DNA from 2 places in the Streptomyces sp. NBC_01381 genome. Region 2 is predicted to be linked to the other one. Evidence: riboswitches for the same ligand, from Rfam matches in the RefSeq annotation. Region 2 holds a riboswitch; the other holds the start of a gene.
What was found. A riboswitch is a leader RNA that binds a small molecule or an ion and turns the genes downstream of it on or off. The one in region 2 is predicted to bind S-adenosylmethionine.
Positions count from the first base shown of each region.

Region 1: it holds a riboswitch for S-adenosylmethionine, as region 2 does, so the genes downstream of both, thrC (threonine synthase) here and OG453_RS13950 (aminotransferase class V-fold PLP-dependent enzyme) in region 2, are expected to answer to the same signal.

Region 1 covers NZ_JAPEPI010000001.1:1,190,808-1,196,652, forward strand. Annotated here, with positions in the region: gene OG453_RS05785 (trehalose-6-phosphate synthase) at 1-850, opposite strand, end outside; gene OG453_RS05790 (glucosyl-3-phosphoglycerate synthase) at 985-1,929, opposite strand; SAM riboswitch class I at 2,085-2,214, shown strand; gene thrC (threonine synthase) at 2,232-3,536, shown strand; gene OG453_RS05800 (MoaD/ThiS family protein) at 3,649-3,924, shown strand; gene OG453_RS05805 (cold-shock protein) at 4,349-4,552, shown strand; gene groL (chaperonin GroEL) at 4,838-5,845, shown strand, end outside.
Region 2 covers NZ_JAPEPI010000001.1:2,961,468-2,967,312, reverse strand. Annotated here, with positions in the region: gene OG453_RS13955 (glycerate kinase) at 1-891, shown strand, start outside; gene OG453_RS13950 (aminotransferase class V-fold PLP-dependent enzyme) at 843-2,213, opposite strand; SAM riboswitch class IV at 2,390-2,506, opposite strand; gene trpD (anthranilate phosphoribosyltransferase) at 2,593-3,657, opposite strand; gene OG453_RS13940 (cytochrome bc complex cytochrome b subunit) at 3,793-5,424, opposite strand; gene OG453_RS13935 (ubiquinol-cytochrome c reductase iron-sulfur subunit) at 5,421-5,845, opposite strand, start outside.

The sequences.
Region 1 (5,845 bases), 1.8 Mb from region 2:
GTTCCGTCCGGTCGACGCGGACGATCACCTTCCGGTCGCCCCCCACTTGCTCCCGCAGCGCGACCAGCCGCTCCTCCACATCCGCCCGCCGCGACCGCTCCCGCAGGAAATCCGCGTCCGCCCCAAGCCCGTGTACCCCGATCCGCGTCCCCGACGTACCGCCGAGCGCGTCCACGCAGCACGCCGTGAACGCGTCCGCCCACCGCCCCGTCAGGAACGCCGCCCGGTCGGCGCCCAGGATGCCCCGCAGCAGCTGCTCGGCGATGTCGTCCGGCAGCATCCGGAAGTAGTCGACCGGCGCCCACGGCGTGTGCGAGAAGTGGCCGATGCGCAGGTCGGGGCGGAGTTCGCGGAGCATCCCTGGGACGAGAGACAAGTGATAGTCCTGGACGAGGACCGCGGCGCCGGACCCGGCACTCTCCGCGAGTGCCTCCGCGAAGGCTCGGTTGTAGGTCTCGTACGAGGCCCACTGCGCCCGGAACTCCGGGCCGAACGCCGGTTCCAGCGGGGTCTGGTAGAGCATGTGGTGGACGAACCAAAGCACCGAGTTCGCGATCCCGTTGTACGCGTCGGCGTGCACGCCCTCGTGCGACCCGGCGTCGATGTCGAGCATCCGCACGCCCGGCTCGGCGACCCCGCGCCGTACGGCCTCCCGGTCGCCGTCACCCAGCGCCGCGCAGACCCACAGGGCGTCCGCGTCGTCCCCGATCGCGCTGAGCCCGGAGACGAGTCCGCCGCCGCCCCGCTTGGCCGTCAGCTCCCCGTTCTCCTCCAGGGTGTACGTGACAGGGCCGCGGTTGGACGCGACGAGGACCTGGGCGGCCGGGGCCGCTGCCTGCTCGGAGACCATGTGCCGAAACCTAGCCCCTCCGGGGAAACCTCAAACGTACGGCCGGACCCCCGCGGGGGCCCCGCCGTATACGTTCCAGGAGCAAGCAGTCGCGCGAAGGCTCGAGCGCCCAGTCGCGCCTCCGCTGGGCGTGGCTACGCCACGCGGCGTTCCGCGTACTCCGCGATGTCGGCCATCGGCGGCCGCTCCTCCGTGTCCACGGAGTGGGTGCGCGGCGCGAATCCGTGCTCGTCCCGCTCGAACTGCGTGAGCTCGGGGCGTACGAGGTGTCCGCGGGCGAGCCGCAGCTGTGCCGTCCGGTAGATCGCCGCGGCCATCCGGCCCAGCGCCTGACCGTCCTGGTGACGGTGCTTGCGCACACCGACGTCGACCTGCGCGAGCGCGTCGAGGCCCACCGTGTGCAGCGCGTCGACAAGGAGGCCCAGCTCCACTCCGTAACCGACGGGGAACGGCAGCCGTTCGAGCAGCGACCTGCGTGCCGCGTACTCGCCGCCGAGCGGCTGGACGAAGCCCGCGAGCTGCGGCCAGTGCATGTTCAGCAGCGGGCGCGCCATCAGCTCGGTGACCCGGCCGCCCTGACCTGCGGCCCCGCCGAGCGGGCGGTCGTACATCGCCTTCACGAAGTCCACGTCGGGCTCGGTCAGGAGCGGGCCCACGATGCCCGAGACGAAGTCCGCCGAGAACTCCTTCAGGTCCGCGTCGACGAACGCGACGATGTCACCGCCGGTCACCAGGAGCGAACGCCAGAGGACCTCGCCCTTGCCGGGCACGGCCGGGATGCGGGGGAGGATCTCGTCCCGGTGCACGACCCGCGCGCCCGCGGCGCGCGCGACCTCGGCCGTGCGGTCCTTCGAGCCCGAGTCGATCACCACGAGCTCGTCGACGAGCGGGGCCTTCTCGACCAGCTCACGGCGGATCTCCGCGACGATCTCGCCGACCGTCTCCTCTTCGTCGAGCGCGGGCAGCACGACACTCACCGACGTGCCGGACGCCTTCTTCGCCGCGATGAGCCGGTCAAGCGGCCGGTCGGCGACGGACCAGGAACGCCTGCTCAGCCAGCGCTCGGCCTCTTCCAGCAAGGTCAGGGTCCTCTCTGTGTGATCCATCTCGCGGTTCGGACGACTATCTCAAGCGTCCAGGCCTTCGGTTACAGTCTTGAACAACGCGGATGACCATCGCATGTCGGGGGTCATCGCGTAACAAATGCACCGGGACCGCGAGCCCGGCGCCATAGCGCTCATCCAGAGGGGCAGAGGGATACGGCCCGTTGAAGCCCCGGCAACCCTCCCGCCGACCGACGAGGTCACGGTGGGGAAGGTGCCAATTCCGTCTCGCGGCGAGATGCGCCGCGGGGAAGATGAGGAGAAAGGGCCTCGCCTCCATGGCTGCGCAGACTGTCGCAACGAACGACACCACCACCGCTACGAACTCCGTAGACCTCGGCCCCGCATCGGGCCTCTCCTGCCGCGAGTGCGGCGAGCTCTACGCGCTCGGCCCCATCTTCGCCTGTCAGGCCTGTTTCGGCCCGCTCGAAGTGGCCTACGACCTGCCGACCGGTGACCCCGAGGCGCTCCGCAAGCAGATCGAGTCCGGCCCCGCCAACATCTGGCGTTACGCGCCGCTGCTCCCCGTCCCCGCCGACGTGGCCGACAAGCCGAACCTGAACCCCGGCTGGACCCAGCTCGTCAAGGCCGACAACCTCGCCCGTGAACTCGGCGTCGAGCAGGGCAAGTTGTTCGTCAAGGACGACTCCGGCAACCCCACGCACTCCTTCAAGGACCGCGTCGTGGCGCAGGCGCTCGAGGCGGCGCGCGCCTTCGGGTTCACGACTCTTTCGTGCTCTTCGACGGGCAACCTCGCCGGTGCCGTCGGCGCCGCCGCGGCCCGCGCCGGCTTCCGCTCCTGCGTGTTCATCCCGCACGACCTGGAGCAGGGCAAGGTCGTCATGGCCGCGGTGTACGGCGGCGAGCTCGTCGGCATCGAGGGCAACTACGACGACGTGAACCGCTTCTGCTCCGAGCTCATCGGCGACCCGCTGGGTGAGGGCTGGGGCTTCGTCAACGTCAACCTGCGGCCGTACTACGGCGAGGGCTCCAAGACCCTCGCGTACGAGATCTGTGAGCAGCTGGGGTGGGTCCTTCCGGACCAGCTGGTCATCCCGATCGCGTCGGGCTCGCAGCTCACGAAGATCGACAAGGGTCTGAAGGAGCTGATCCGGCTTGGCCTCGTTGAGGACAAGCCGTACAAGATCTTTGGCGCGCAGGCGGAGGGGTGCTCGCCGGTGTCGGCCGCCTTCAAGGCGGGGCATGACGTCGTACGTCCCCAGAAGCCGAACACCATCGCCAAGTCGCTGGCCATCGGCAACCCGGCCGACGGGCCGTACGTGCTGGACATCGCGCGTCGCACGGGCGGGGCGGTGGAGGACGTCAACGACGAGCAGGTCGTCGATGCGATCAAGTTGCTCGCGCGGACGGAAGGCATCTTCGCGGAGACCGCGGGTGGGGTGACGGTCGGCGTCACGAAGAAGCTGGTCGAGGCTGGCCTCATCGATCCGTCCCTCACCACGGTCGTGCTGAACACCGGGGACGGCCTGAAGACGCTTGACGCCGTCGCTGAGACCTCGCAGGCGACTGCGACCATCCGGCCCAGTCTTGACGCGTTCCGCGCCGCGGGGCTTGCAGGCTAGTCGCCGTAGGGGCTGACCGCCGTCGCCGACCGGCTGGTCGTGGTCCGTCCTCGCGCAGTTCCCCGCGCCCCTTTCAGGGGCGCTCCCTCCCCGTATCTCTGAGGTGAACCCCATGAGCGTCAACGTCCGCATCCCCACCATTCTTCGCACCTACACCGGCGGTCAGGCCGAGGTCGCCGCCGAGGGGGCGAACCTCTCCGAGGTCATCGCCGACCTGGAGAAGAAGCACGCCGGTATCGCCGCCCGCGTCCTGGACGACCAGGGCAAGCTGCGCCGCTTCGTGAACGTGTACGTCAACGACGACGACGTCCGTTTCGAGCAGGGTCTGGAGACGGCCACTCCGGACGGCGCGGGTGTCTCGATCATTCCTGCCGTCGCCGGCGGCTGATCCTTTACGCAACCACCCTGTGTTATCTCAATTGCCCCCTCCGCGAGAGAAGTGGAGGGGGCAATTCCATGTGGTTGAGCGCGGTACAGTTGGGAAACGAGCTTCTCCGTTTGTGCCGAGCGCATATACGAAGTCGGTCCGGAGCCGATAAGAAGTAGCCAAAGTGCACTGCCCATTTGAGCCGATCGCGGCATTTGTCTGGCCCGACTTGCCCTGAACTCCGGCAAATTCTCCGCATATTTCCGATCGGGCGTGCCCGGAATTCTCGTCCGATTGACCTGTTGCAGACGGCAGTTGGACAGATACATTCAGCCGCGGTCGACGCGTTCCGGCGCACACCTCCACATCCCATTGGGGGGGTGAGGTCTGACCCGGGTCCGCGAAGTGCGGGCCCGTGCAAGGGCCAGTAATAGGGGAGTTAGGCATGGCTCAGGGCACCGTCAAGTGGTTCAACGCGGAGAAGGGGTACGGCTTCATCGCGGTCGACGGTGGTGCGGATGTTTTCGTCCACTACAGCGCGATCCAGATGGACGGCTACCGCACCCTTGAAGAAGGTCAGCGAGTCGAGTTCGAGATCTCGCAGGGCCAGAAGGGTCCGCAGGCGGACATGGTCAAGCTCGCCGTCTGATCTCGGCGCGATCGGCCACCGACGCACTCACGGCGAGGGGCCCGTATCCCGACAGGGGTACGGGCCCCTCGTACGTCTGGGATCCGCCAGGGGCGCTTGCACTCGTAGGGGGCGAGTGCTAATCATTGGCTTAGCACTCTCCCAGTGAGAGTGACAGAACTTGGATCGGGTCAGCGAGGTCCGCAGGCCGGGTGGGGCAAGGAACCACACGGCGCGCAGGCCGTCCGTCGCGGGCGCGGGCACGGTCCGTTTGCATTTCCACCCCGTCCGGGAGGACCACTTCACATGGCCAAGATCATCGCGTTCGACGAGGAGGCACGGCGCGGCCTCGAGCGCGGCATGAACCAGCTCGCCGACGCCGTCAAGGTGACCCTGGGCCCCAAGGGTCGCAACGTCGTCCTCGAGAAGAAGTGGGGCGCCCCCACGATCACCAACGATGGTGTCTCCATCGCCAAGGAGATCGAGCTCGAGGACCCGTACGAGAAGATCGGCGCCGAGCTGGTCAAGGAGGTCGCGAAGAAGACGGACGACGTCGCCGGTGACGGCACGACGACCGCGACCGTCCTGGCCCAGGCCCTGGTGCGCGAGGGTCTGCGCAACGTGGCCGCCGGTGCCAACCCGATGGCCCTCAAGCGCGGCATCGAGAAGGCCGTCGAGGCCGTCTCGGGCGCCCTGCTCGAGCAGGCGAAGGATGTCGAGACCAAGGAGCAGATTGCTTCGACGGCCTCCATCTCCGCCGCCGACACCCAGATCGGCGAGCTCATCGCCGAGGCGATGGACAAGGTCGGCAAGGAAGGCGTCATCACCGTCGAGGAGTCGCAGACCTTCGGGCTCGAGCTTGAGCTCACCGAGGGCATGCGCTTCGACAAGGGCTACATCTCGGCGTACTTCGCGACCGACATGGAGCGCATGGAGGCGGCCCTGGATGACCCGTACATCCTGATCGTCAACTCCAAGATCTCCAACGTGAAGGACCTGCTCCCGCTCCTGGAGAAGGTCATGCAGTCGGGCAAGCCGCTGCTGATCATCGCCGAGGACGTCGAGGGCGAGGCCCTGTCGACCCTGGTCGTCAACAAGATCCGTGGCACCTTCAAGTCCGTCGCCGTCAAGGCCCCGGGCTTCGGTGACCGCCGCAAGGCCATGCTCGGCGACATCGCCATCCTCACCGGTGGCACCGTCATCTCCGAGGAGGTCGGCCTCAAGCTGGAGAACGCCGGTCTCGACCTGCTCGGCCGCGCCCGCAAGGTCGTCATCACCAAGGACGAGACCACGATCGTCGACGGCTCCGGTGAG
Region 2 (5,845 bases):
GACCCGGGCGCCACGACGACGTACGGCGTCGGCGAGCTGATCGGCGCCGCCCTGGACGCGGGGGCCCGCCGCATCCTGGTGGGCTGCGGCGACTCCGGAACGTCGGACGGCGGCGCGGGCGCCCTGCAGGCGCTCGGCGCCCGGCTCCTGGACGCGGACGGCTGGGAACTCCCGCACGGCGGCCGTGAGTTGACCCGCCTGAGCCGCATCGACCCGTCGGGCCTCGACCCCCGTCTGAAGGGCACCGAGATCCGGGTCGCCTGCAACCCCTTCAACGTCCTGACCGGCGAGCGCGGCGTCGCCCGCGTCTTCGGCCCCCAGAAGGGCGCCACACCCGCCCAGGTCGAGGTGCTCGCGGCCGCCCTTGAGCACTGGGCGCACATCCTCACCCGCGACCTGCACGCCACGGCGGACCTCGCCCTCGGCCCCGGCACGGGCGCATCCGGCGGTCTCGGCGCCGGCCTCGCCGCGCTGGGCGCCCGGCTGCTCCCCCGCTTCGACGTCCTGCTCGACCACCTGGACCTGGACGCCCGGCTTGCCCGCGCCGACCTCGTCGTCACCGCCGAGGGCGCCCTCGACCACCAGACGCCGCGCGGCAAGATCCCCGCCGAGGTGGCAAGGCGCGCCAAGCGGTCGGGCCGTCCGGTGCTCGTCCTCGCGGGCACCATCGGCCAGGGCGCGCACCATGTGCGGGCGGCGGGCGTGGACGCCTACAGCGCGATCCTGCCCGCCCCGGTCTCGCTCACGGAGGCGCTCGGCCGGGGCGGCGAGTTCCTCACCGACGCGACCGAGCGAGCCCTGCGGATGATCCAGATCGGCACCCGGCTGCCGTCCTCAAAGACTCAGGCCCCGGTGGTGTCCGGCACGCAACGCCCGTCCTCGGTGCGGTAGTTCCACCGCGCGCCGTCCGCCACCAGCTCCTTGACGGCGCGCACGAAACGCTCGACGTGCTCGTCCGGGGTTCCGGCGCCGAAGCTCACCCGGATCGCGTTCAGCGACTTCTCGCCGGGCGCGGCCTCGGGGGCACCGCACTCGCCCTGGGTCTGCGGGTCGCTGCCGAGCAGGGTGCGCACCAGCGGGTGGGCGCAGAAGAGACCGTCGCGTACGCCGATGCCGTACTCGGCGGAGAGCGCCGCGGCGAAGTGCGAGCTGTTCCAGCCCTCGACGACGAACGAGATGACGCCGACGCGCGGGGCGTCGTCGCCGAAGAGCGAGAGCACCTTCACCGCGGGCACCTCGGCGAGGCCCTCGCGGACCTTGGCGATGAGGTGGTTCTCGCGGGCGACGAGCTCGTCGAAGCCCGCCTCGGTCAGCGCCTTGCAGGCGGCGGCGATCGAGTACACGCCGATGACGTTCGGCGAACCGGCCTCGTGCCGGGCGGCGGTGTCGTGCCACTCGACGTCCACGCCGCCGTCCGTGCGCCGCGCGACCTTCCGCGATGCGCCGCCGCCGGCGAGGTAGGGCTCGGCCTCCTGAAGCCAGTCGGAGCGGCCCGCGAGGACGCCCGAGCCGAAGGGCGCGTACAGCTTGTGACCGGAGAACGCGACCCAGTCGACGTCCAACTCACGTACGGAGACGGGGTGATGGGGTGCGAGCTGCGCGGCGTCCAGGACGATGCGGGCGCCGTGCGCGTGGGCGGCGGCGGCCAGCTCCTTCACCGGCCACAGCTCACCGGTGACATTCGACGCGCCGGTCACGCAGACCAGGGCGGGCCCGTAGGGGTCGCGGTCGGCGAGAGCGCGCTCCAGGGTGGCGACGGCCTGGTCGGCGGTGCGCGGCGCGTTCAGGTACGTCACGCGGGCGTCGCGCCAGGGCAGCAGCGAGGCGTGGTGCTCGGTCTCGAAGACGAAGACCTGGCAGTCGGCGGGCAGCGCGGCGGCGAGCAGGTTGAGCGAGTCGGTGGTCGACCGCGTGAAGACGACCTGGTCGCCCTCACGGCAGTCGAGGAACTCGGCGACGGTGACCCGGCTGTTCTCGAACAGGTCGGTGGAGAGCTGCGACAGATACCCGGCCCCGCGGTGCACGCTGCCGTAGTACGGCGCGTACGCGGCCACGTCGTCCCACACCCGCTGCAGCGCGGGCGCGCTCGCCGCGTAGTCGAGCGCGGCGTAGGTCACCTCGCCACCGGTGACGAGCGGCACGGTGACGTCCCGGCCGAGGACGGCGAGGGGGGCACAGACGGACGAGTCGGCGGCGACGGCGGAAACAGACATGGCGAACTCCCGTGGGAAGGCAGGCGAGTTCACTGCAGCGACGCCCGTGCGACACGCAGGGCGGTGCAGTGATGAAAAGAAAAGGGGGGTGCGGAAAAGGGGCCGGAAAGCCCTATCGCATTCGCTTGCTCACGAGACTGCTCCCTCGAGGACCAGGACCCCTGGTGATCGCGAGGGGTCCGCGCTTGCCATACGCCTTGCTGCGTACGGCCTGGTCTTCACCCGGGGCACCCCGCCACGGACGGAGGGTTGCCGGACAGCAAGCCGGGGCCTAATCGCTGTCACTCATGACCTGTTGAGCATCTTGCCACATGATCTTCGACGCGCAAGGCGCAGTCCAGAATCCGGACTGCGCCTTGGGTCACATTCGGGGCCCGCGTCAGCGGTTGCTGGCCGCCACCCAGCGCTCCAGGGCCTTCTTCGCGGCCCCGGAGTCGATGGACTCGGCCGCCCTGACCATGCCGGCCCGGATCTCCTCCACGAGGCTCCCCTCGCCCGGCGAGAGGGCCACGAGCGCCGCCGCCGAGTTGAGCAGCACCGCGTCCCGCACGGGCCCGGTCTCCCCGTCGAGCAGCCGCCGCGCGACCTCCGCGTTGTACGAGGCGTCGGCACCCCGCAGCGCCTCGATGGGCACCAGGTCGATCCCGACGTCGCGCGGGTCGAAGGCCTCCTCGCGCACGGCTCCGTCACGCACCACCCAGACCCGGGAGGTCGACGTCGTCGTCAGCTCGTCGAGCCCGTCGTCGCCGCGGAAGACGAGCGAGGAATGCCCGCGCTCGGCGAAGACACCGGCCACCACGGGCGCCATCCGCGGGTCGGCGACGCCGACCGCCTGGGCCCGCACCCTGGCCGGGTTGGTGAGCGGACCGAGCAGGTTGAACACGGTCCGGATGCCCAGCTGGCCGCGCGCGGCGCCCGCGTACCGCAGCGCCGGGTGGAACTTCACCGCGAAGCAGAAGGTGATGCCCGCCTCCTCCACGACCTCGACGACCCGCTGCGGCGTGAGCTCCAGGTTCACGCCGAGCTTCTCGAGCACGTCGGAGGCGCCGCTGGCCGACGACGCGGCGCGGTTGCCGTGCTTGACGACCTTCGCGCCCGCGCCGGCGATGACGATCGCGGACATCGTGGAGATGTTGACGGTCTTGGCGCCGTCGCCACCGGTGCCGACGATGTCGACGGTCTCGCCGGGCACCTTGATCACATTGGCGTGCTCATACATGGCGCGTACGAGACCGGAGATCTCCTCGACCGTCTCGCCCTTGGCGCGCAGCGCCACCACGAAGCCGGCGATCTGCGCGTCGGTGGCCTCGCCGCGCATGATGCGGTCCATGGCCCAGGCGGTGTCGTCGGCGCTCTGGTCGCGCCCGTCGAGCAGACCGTTCAGTACGTCGGGCCAGGAACGGCCCGCCGCGGTATTGCCTCCTGCGGGGGTCACAGCGCTCATCTGCCGCTCCTGAGTTCGTATAAATGGGCCAAGGACACCCTATCCAGGTGCGGGGACGGCAAAGAGCCCCGTCCGCGCAATGGACGGGGCTCTTGCCGTGGCGACCTTGTGGTCAGAGCTCTGTGAGCTCAGGGATCAGTGGTGGCCGTGGCCGCTCGTGATCTCCTTGTACTCCTCGACGGTGGGCTTGGGGATCTGGCTCTCTTCCCCGAAGTAGCCCTTCGAGAGCTTGGCCCGGAGCTTCTGCGAACCGGACACCTTGCGCTCGACACCGTTCTCGTCGACCGTCGGGCCGATCTCGACCGGCACGTACTGCTCGTGCGCGGTGAGCGTGTGCAGCTGCTCCTGGTTGAGCGGCTCGTGGACCTCGATGAACTCACCGTGCGGCAGGCGCTTGATGATGCCGGACTCGCGCCCGTGCAGCACCTTGTCCTTGTCGCGCCGCTGCAGACCCAGGCAGATCCGCTTGGTGATGATGAACGCCAGCACCGGGAAGACGAAGAAGGCGATCCGCACGAACCAGGTGATCGAGTTGATCGACAGGTGGAAGTGCGTGGCCCACAGGTCGTTTCCGCCGCCGATGAGCAGCACGAAGTACCAGGACAGCCATGCGACACCGAAGGCCGTACGGGTCGGGACGTTGCGTGGGCGGTCCAGGATGTGGTGCTCGCGCTTGTCGCCGGTGACCCAGGACTCGATGAACGGGTAGACCGCGATCGCGACCAGGACCAACGGGAAGATGATCAGCGGGATGAACACACCCAGGACGAGCGTGTGACCCCAGAGATTGATCTCCCAGCCCGGCATGAACCGGATCAGGCCCTCGGAGAAGCCCATGTACCAGTCGGGCTGGGCTCCGGTGGAGACCTGGTCCGGACGGTATGGGCCGAGAGCCCAGATCGGGTTGATCGTGGCGATCGCCGAGATGGCCGCGATGACGCCGAAGACCAGGAAGAAGAAGCCTCCGGCCTTGGCCATGTAGACCGGGAGCAGCGGCATGCCGACGACGTTCTTCTCGGTCCTGCCGGGGCCCGCGAACTGCGTGTGCTTGTGGAAGAAGACCAGGATCAGGTGGGCCACCAGGAGGCCCATCATGATGCCGGGCAGCAGCAGGATGTGGACCGAGTAGAACCGGGCCACGAAGTCGCCGCCGGGGAACTCCCCGCCGAACAGGAACATCGACAGGTACGTACCGACGATCGGTACGGACAGGATCGCGCCCTGCATGAAGCGGACACCGGTGCCGGAGAGCAGGTCGTCCGGGAGCGAGTAACCGGTGAAGCCGGTGAACATGCCGAGGACGAGCAGCAGGAAGCCGAAGATCCAGTTGACCTCACGGGGCTTGCGGAAGGCACCCGTGAAGAAGACGCGCATCATGTGCACGAACATCGCCGCGAGGAAGATCAGCGCCGCCCAGTGGTGGATCTGCCGGATCAGCAGACCACCGCGCACATCGAAGCTGATGTGCATGGTCGAGTTGAACGCCTCGGACATCAGCTGTCCCTGCAGCGGGACGTAGCTGCCGTGGTACTCCACCTCGTTCATCGACGGGTGGAAGAACAGCGTCAGATACACACCCGTGAGGATGATGATGATGAAGCTGTAGAGCGCGACCTCACCCAGCATGAAGGACCAGTGGTCCGGGAAGATCTTGCGCATGTTGGCCTTGGCCAGGGAATAGATCCCCAGGCGGCCGTCGGCCCAGTCGGCGACCCGCTCACCGGCGGGCGCCTCCTTCTTGCGGTTGTCGTTCGCCGAAGTGCTCATCCGCGCTCCCAGAATGCAGGACCGACGGGCTCTTCGAAGTCGCCGAGCGCCTCGAGGTAGCCCTCGTCGTTCACGCCGATGCGCAGCTGCGGCAGTGCGTGACCGGCCGGGCCGAAGATCACTCGGGCACCGTCGGAGAGGTCGAAGGTGGACTGGTGGCACGGGCAGAGGACGTGGTGCGTCTGCTGCTCGTACAGGGAGATCGGGCAACCCACGTGGGTGCAGATCTTGGAGTAGGCGACGATGCCGTCGTGCGACCAGTCGAGCTCGCGCTTGTCCTTGATGTTGTCCGGCTGGATCCGGACGATCATCAGGGCCGCCTTGGCGATCTGCACCTGGAAGTCGTGGTCGTGCTCCTCCAGGCCCTCGGGCTTGGCGAAGGTCAGCGAACCGACCGAGACGTCCGCGGGGCGCAGCGGCT